3 regions of the Peribacillus sp. NPDC058075 genome follow, and region 3 is predicted to be linked to each of the others. Evidence: a T-box and tRNA genes for the amino acid it is inferred to sense, from the RefSeq annotation. Region 3 holds a T-box; the other regions hold tRNA genes.
What was found. A T-box is a leader RNA that pairs with one kind of tRNA and senses whether it is charged. The one in region 3 lies ahead of argS (arginine--tRNA ligase), so its partner is inferred to be a tRNA-Arg.
Positions count from the first base shown of each region.

Region 1: it encodes a tRNA-Arg, which carries the amino acid that the T-box ahead of argS (arginine--tRNA ligase) is inferred to sense. The anticodon was not compared.
Region 2: it encodes a tRNA-Arg, which carries the amino acid that the T-box ahead of argS (arginine--tRNA ligase) is inferred to sense. The anticodon was not compared.

Region 1 is NZ_JBHVSL010000001.1:674,765-677,034, reverse strand. Features, by position in the region: gene ACFVS1_RS03445 (DUF2087 domain-containing protein) at 1-92, opposite strand, end outside; gene ACFVS1_RS03440 (hypothetical protein) at 368-628, shown strand; gene ACFVS1_RS03435 (hypothetical protein) at 914-1,114, opposite strand; tRNA gene ACFVS1_RS03430 (tRNA-Arg) at 1,292-1,365, opposite strand; gene ACFVS1_RS03425 (metallophosphoesterase) at 1,537-2,049, opposite strand; gene ACFVS1_RS03420 (XTP/dITP diphosphatase) at 2,052-2,270, opposite strand, start outside.
Region 2 is NZ_JBHVSL010000002.1:237,869-240,138, forward strand. Features, by position in the region: gene rpoN (RNA polymerase factor sigma-54) at 1-1,023, opposite strand, end outside; tRNA gene ACFVS1_RS18905 (tRNA-Arg) at 1,340-1,411, opposite strand; gene clpP (ATP-dependent Clp endopeptidase proteolytic subunit ClpP) at 1,701-2,270, shown strand, end outside.
Region 3 is NZ_JBHVSL010000001.1:3,528,822-3,531,091, forward strand. Features, by position in the region: gene argS (arginine--tRNA ligase) at 1-949, opposite strand, end outside; T-box leader at 983-1,201, opposite strand; gene ACFVS1_RS17490 (response regulator) at 1,267-1,812, opposite strand; gene desA (Delta(5) desaturase DesA) at 1,906-2,270, opposite strand, start outside.

The sequences.
Region 1 (2,270 bases), 2.9 Mb from region 3:
CACAGCAAACAAACAAATTGGTTCTCCCCTTCTATATACCCTTGTTTAAGCTCATCCTGAGAGGCGTTCCAAAACATTTCAGCGTCCTTCATAAAACAAACACTTCCCTATAAAGTTTATAATATAATAAACATAATATTAATTCGTTTGCATTATGTCAATGTTTTTTCTAATTTAATTCCAGCAAATCATCCAAAGATGCGCTTGATAGCCAGAGGGGCTTCATAACGCACAGCCGGCAGCCGAAGACACCATCCATTAGTAGATTCCCATGGTACTATGCCGATATAATATATGGAATAATAAGCGAAATTCCCCCAATAATATGCTATATAAGCGTGAATAAGCTTTAGAGGAGGATATATTATTGAAAAATGAAAACGATGCGATTGTTCCATCAATCCATAACACCGATTTACACAAGGCATTACAACATTTATCCGAACAATTCATGGTATCACTACCAGAATTACGCGATACGATTGAATTACTTATACAAAACCAATCAAGTGGGATGCAGCTTAGTTTAGAAGATGATAAAAGTTCACCCGTCGAAGAATTGAATACAGCAATAATCAAAAACCGTGAAATCATTAAAAAAAATCTCCAAACATTAAATAGAATTTGATATAGAAAAAAGGCATCCGATCATGGATACCAGAATTTGTAGATAAACTCGATAATCATTGATTTTTGTAAAATTCGAACGTTGCTTCCACTCTAAGCACTCGCTTTCCGCGGGCGGTCCGGAAGCCTCCTTGGCGCCCTTTGCGCCTGTGGGGTCTCACACACCCGCTCCAATCAACTTTACTTTAAAATTTAGATACAAACTCAGGCATCCAATCATGGATGCCTGAGTTTGTGGAGCATATGAAATTCCTAATATTAGTTCTTCGTTGGAGCTCATTAAGTATTAGCTAGGCACAAACTTAAGTATTCCTTCCAGATAAACACCCTGTTCTTTTTGCGTGCATTCCCTCAACTTGATTCTTCCTTCTTTTTCTAACTCCTTGGCTAATTGGACCACTTCTGTTCCATCTTCGGTTATTTCGACTGAGAAGAAATTGCCCCGAGTGGAAGTTTGAATGAACTTGAATAATCTATCTTTATTCATTTAAACATCTCCTTATTTATAACAAGTTCGACATAAAAGGTCATCCACCTGCGATAAAAATAAAAAACTTCTTGTCGTCTTATGAAAAAAGGATAGCTAATTGAAATGACCCTCATTGACTTAAGCCAAAAGTAAAAAAAGCCAAAACCTTAAAAGGTTTTGGCTTTTTTTACTTAGTGTCCCAGGAGAGATTCGAACTCCCGACCGACGCCTTAGAAGGGCGTTGCTCTATCCAGCTGAGCTACTGAGACGTTTATGATATAAGTTGCGGTAAAACTTATGTATTACCTTAACTGTTCCCTTAGGACACTTCTTATTATAGTAGGATATCAAAAGAAAGTCAACGGTTTTTCATAAAAAGTTTTTTATTTTTTTATGAACAGGAAGCGGGGAAAAACGCTTCCTGTTCATTATACATGAAGTCATTCCATTTGATAAGTATTTCTTAGTTCTTCTACGATTTTTCCTTCAAGGTCATAATAGATGATTTCAAGTTGGTCATTTCCCATTTCCAAAATGGCATAGGTTTTCTCTTTTCGTCCACGCGGCTGACGTATGCTTCCCGGGTTGATGAAGAGCTTGCCGTCAATCAATTCGGAGCCTGCAGCGTGGGAGTGACCAAAGCAAATAATATCCGCCCTTGTCTCTTCACTTTTATAAGATAGGTTCATCAAGGTCATATTTATGTTATAGAGGTGTCCATGTGTAAGGAAGAAACGCTTGCCTGCGATACTCTCCACCCTATCATTCGGATATCCCGAATCATAGTCACAATTCCCGCGTACGGCTAAGAAATCCGACATGTGAGGGTCATTTCTTTCCAACTCTGAATCACCGCAATGGATCATGGCAGCAACCTCTTGTTTATGACGGTCGGCAATCATGCTGATTTCATGAGTTAAGCCATGACTGTCACTCATTATTAGCACTTTCATCGTCACATTCCTTCTTCCCCTTTAAGAAATAGATCAAGTTTTTCATCTAGAGCCCTCAATGCATTGGCACGGTGGCTGATTTTGTTTTTTTCCTCTTTTGTCAATTCGGCGTTTGTTTTACCCTGTTCCTCAACAAAAAAGATGGGATCATAACCAAATCCATTCGCTCCTGAAGGCTGTTCTGTAATCAAACCTTCCATCGTTCCCGATACCGTAATCGT
Region 2 (2,270 bases), on a different contig from region 3:
TCCAAGTTCATCGGCGATTTCCTTCATCGTCATCGGTTTCAAATAGTTCAGGCCATGATGAAAGCACGCCGGCTGTTTATCGACGATGCACTGAATGACCTTCAATATCGTTTCTTTCCTCTGTTGGATCCCTCTGGAAATCCATTGGTATTCCTGCCACTTATCCTGGATAAACCGTTGAACCCCCTGATCCTTATGGCTCTTCATACGGTTTAAATACCCTTTATCCACATTAAGATTAGGCGTGTTACCATCATAATTCCCGACAAGCAGCATGCCATCCCGAACTTCCACGACCACATCCGGCACTATATAAGAAGGTTTTTCCTGAAAAAAGAGTGAAGCCGGTCGCGGGTTCAATGTCTGGACATAATCAAATACTTCTTGAATCTCCTTCATTGTAACACCGATTTTCTTACTTAGGTCTTTCCAGCGCTTTTCAGCAAAATCGAGGAAATGGTTTTCCATGATCGATTCCGCCAGCAGATTCACCCCTTCTGCTTGCACCTGAAGCAAAAGGCACTCTTGAAGATTTCTCGCTCCAATTCCATGCGGTTCGAGTTCCTGTAAAATTGAGAGGCTTTCTTCCAAAACGATCGGAGATATTCCCGTGATACATATATCATCCAGCTCAGTCCTTAAGTAACCGTTTTCATCAAGGTTATGAATTAATAACAGCAACGCCTTCTGCTGCTCACCGGTAAGCTGCTGGTGATTCACCTGGGACATGATATGCTGTTCAAGCGATATAGTATCTTCACTGATCTGTTCAATCCAATAGTTTGCATCATACGTATTCTTAAGAGTCCGTTTCCCCTTTTTCCGGTCAAAAGTTGGCTGAAATAAAGCCGATGTTGGCTGATCTATGGACAGTAATGGATTTTCCACCATTTTATTTTCTAAAAAAGCCGATAGCTCCTGCGAGGAGTATTGCAGCAGTGTAATAGCTTGCATAAGCTCCTGCGTCATTGCCATCTTTAATGTTTGCTGTTGAAAAAGTCCTGCTTTCATATTCATACTCATCGATTCATCCCTCCCCCACTCCATTTTACATTATTAGGAGAAAATTCTACACAAAAACCCATGAAAACGCTTACGTTTTTTTCTGAATAGTTTATTTGTTTTAAATACTATATGTTAGAAACGCAAATTAAACAACCACTTTTATTGAAAAATCACCATTTTTCAATAGTGTGTGCGAATATTTTCAAGACGGGGCTTACATTACAGGATTAGATGGAATATTACGGAAATCGAGTGAATTCGCCAAAAATCTTAGGGACCCTCTTAAAAATGAACAATAAAAAATCCCCCACTTTATTAAGCAGAAGATTGGTAATGCCCTCGGCAGGAATCGAACCTGCATTTCAAGCTTCGGAGGCTTGCGTTCTATCCGTTGCACTACGAGGGCGTAATAGAAAATAATTTTTCAACAGATTTCATTATATGATAGATTCTACTCCTTTGCAAGGGTTATCAGGTTTAAAACTTCATCATTTGGGTATTATGGGTAATGTGGAAATTCATCCCTGTGCGGCATAATATATAAAGTAATCTATCGGGAAGGAGCCTTAGCCAGAAAATTGTCGAACAAATTATCCATTATAGGGTTTGTTTTGTTTGACCTAAATTGACCAAAAAGTGTATCATACATACATAAAGAATTTAAATGATTCTCTTAATCGAAGGAGGAAATGAACATGAATTTAATTCCTACAGTTATCGAACAAACAAGTCGTGGGGAGCGTGCCTACGATATTTACTCCCGTTTATTAAAAGACCGGATCATTATGCTAGGAAGTGCAATTGACGATAATGTTTCCAACTCCATTGTTGCTCAATTACTATTTTTAGAAGCGGAAAATCCTGAAAAAGATATCACTCTATACATCAACAGCCCTGGTGGAAGCATCACTTCCGGTATGGCCATTTACGATACTATGCAATATATCAAGCCTAATGTATCGACAGTATGCATCGGTATGGCCGCTTCCATGGGTGCTTTCCTATTGGCCGCTGGTGAAAAAGGCAAACGTTATGCGTTGCCAAACAGTGAGGTCATGATTCACCAACCTCTTGGAGGAGCTCAAGGTCAAGCTACGGAGATTGAAATTGCTGCCCGCCGTATCCTTCACTTGAAAGATAAACTGAACCAAATCTTGGCAGAACGTACTGGACAACCTATTGAAGTCCTTCAAAGAGATACGGAACGTGATAACTTCATGACTTCCGAAAGAGCCCTTGAATATGGCTTGATCGACAAAGTCATC
Region 3 (2,270 bases):
TTTTACGATACATGGCGGCAGCTAAATCACGCGTGGCATAAAGTGTTGCACCATCCGTTTTCGTAATCAAACAAGGCGGCATATCTTCCAATTGCACGACATAGGCACCTTCGGATAGGGTAAGTAATCCTTTTTCTTTTAGTTCCCCGACAACCGCATCCATTTTGTCATTGTAAAACGCTTCGCCGGCATAGGAATCAAAACGGATGCCCAATAAATCATAAATGGTCTCAAACTCTTTTAGAGAAGCATCCCTGAACCATTTCCACAATGCCAGTGCTTCCTCGTTCCCATCTTCAAGCGACTTGAAGCTTGCACGTGCTTGTTCATTCAATGATTCATCACTTTCGGCTCTATCATGGAACTTCACATAGATCTTCAATAATTCCTGAATCGGCGAAGCTTCGATTGCCTCTTTGTCTCCCCACAGCTTATACGCGACAATTAACTTGCCGAATTGCGTGCCCCAATCTCCTAAATGATTAATACGCACGGCATTGTAGCCATTTTTTTCGGCGATATTAGCCAGTGCATTCCCTATGACCGTTGAGCGTAAGTGCCCCATGGAAAAAGGCTTGGCAATATTTGGGGAGGAATAATCAATCACGACATTTTCCTGTACAGGCTGCATCGAACCATACTGATCCTTTTCACTTAATACCGTTTGCAGCACGTTTTCCGTCACCATCTGTTGATTAACGAAGATATTCAGATAACCACCCACAACGTTCACTTCTTGGATCAACTTGCTACTTAATTGTTGGGCTATTTCAGACGCAATCACCTGAGGCGATTTTTTGAATTTTTTCGCAAGAGTAAAGCATGGAAAGGCGACATCTCCTAATTCCATCAATTTTGGCTTTTCCATTAATTTTTCTATTTCACTAGCTGGCATTTCATTGTTCAAAGCAGTTGAAATCAATTCTGCAATTGGTTTATTCATCGTCATTTTCCCTCCTAAACAAAAAAGCCCCCGCCTCTAAAAAGAGACGAGAGCATGAATTCCCGTGGTACCACTCTAGTTGCCACAAATCGTGACCACTTTCCATTGTTAACGAGGTGACTCCCCGATATTCCCTACTAAACGGTTCAAGAAATTTCTCCAAAGTGCGCTTCATTCATCCGTCCTGCATTAGGCTCCCACCAACCCTAACTCGCTTGCCATTTCAAAATGAACTACTCTCTTCATCACAGAATTTTCAATATTATAATTTAATCCATCGTACACAATTTAAAAAAACGTGTCAACAGAATTAGCAACAAATCCTAACCAGCCGGTAACTTCATTTTATCCTTGATGGTGGAAAAATATTTCCTTACTGTCCCAATTGTGCCGCTTTGCTGATTAGACGGCTCAATTTTTGATTGACCATCGGCTAACAAACCTAACACTCCCATTTCCCGGCCATTATTGCTGGAAGACTCATCTATAAGTTCTGGGGAAAATATTCGCTTGCCATCCATTATGCTGCGAATCGAGCAAGCTAACTCTTCACCCGGGCTATCCTTCAATAAATAACCACTTACATTAGCCTTTAGTGCGAGTTGAAAATAACCAGTCCTTCGGAATGTCGTTAAAATGACCACTTTACATTCAATTGACCTTAATGCTTCTGCTGCCTCAAGTCCGCTCATAACAGGCATCTCCATATCCATGATACACACATCAGGCTGTAATTGGTGTACAAGAGCCACCGCTTCTTCTCCATTACCGGCTTGCCCGACAATTTCTATATCTTCTTCAAGATTGAGTAGAGAACTTATTGCCTCTAACAGCATTTGCTGATTCTCTGCAATGACAATTCGAATCATTTTAAGTTCTCTCCTTTATCGAGTTCCTTATATGAAACAAAGACTCCCCCAAATCCGAGGATTATTAAGGGAGTCTGGAATGATACATGAACGTTACAGTTCAGATTTCACTTGAGCGGGAACACTTTTTTTCGTTAAATATTTTATATCTTTGAAACCGATAAAATTCTTGGATTCCTCATCCCATAAACGGAAACGGAGCGAGCGCAAGCTTGTCGCAAGAGTAATAGTTGGAACGTTCTCTAAAGGCTGCGTATTGTTGTGCGCCATTTCCAATTTATAGTTAGGTACCCTTGGACTTAAATGGTGAACATGATGGTAACCGATATTACCAGTAAGGAACTGCATTAGTTTTGGAAGCTTATAAAAGGAGCTTCCTTCCACTGCCGCCAGTACATATTCCCACTCCTCATTTTCTTCAAAATAAGAGTCCTCAAATGTATGCTGGACGTAAAACA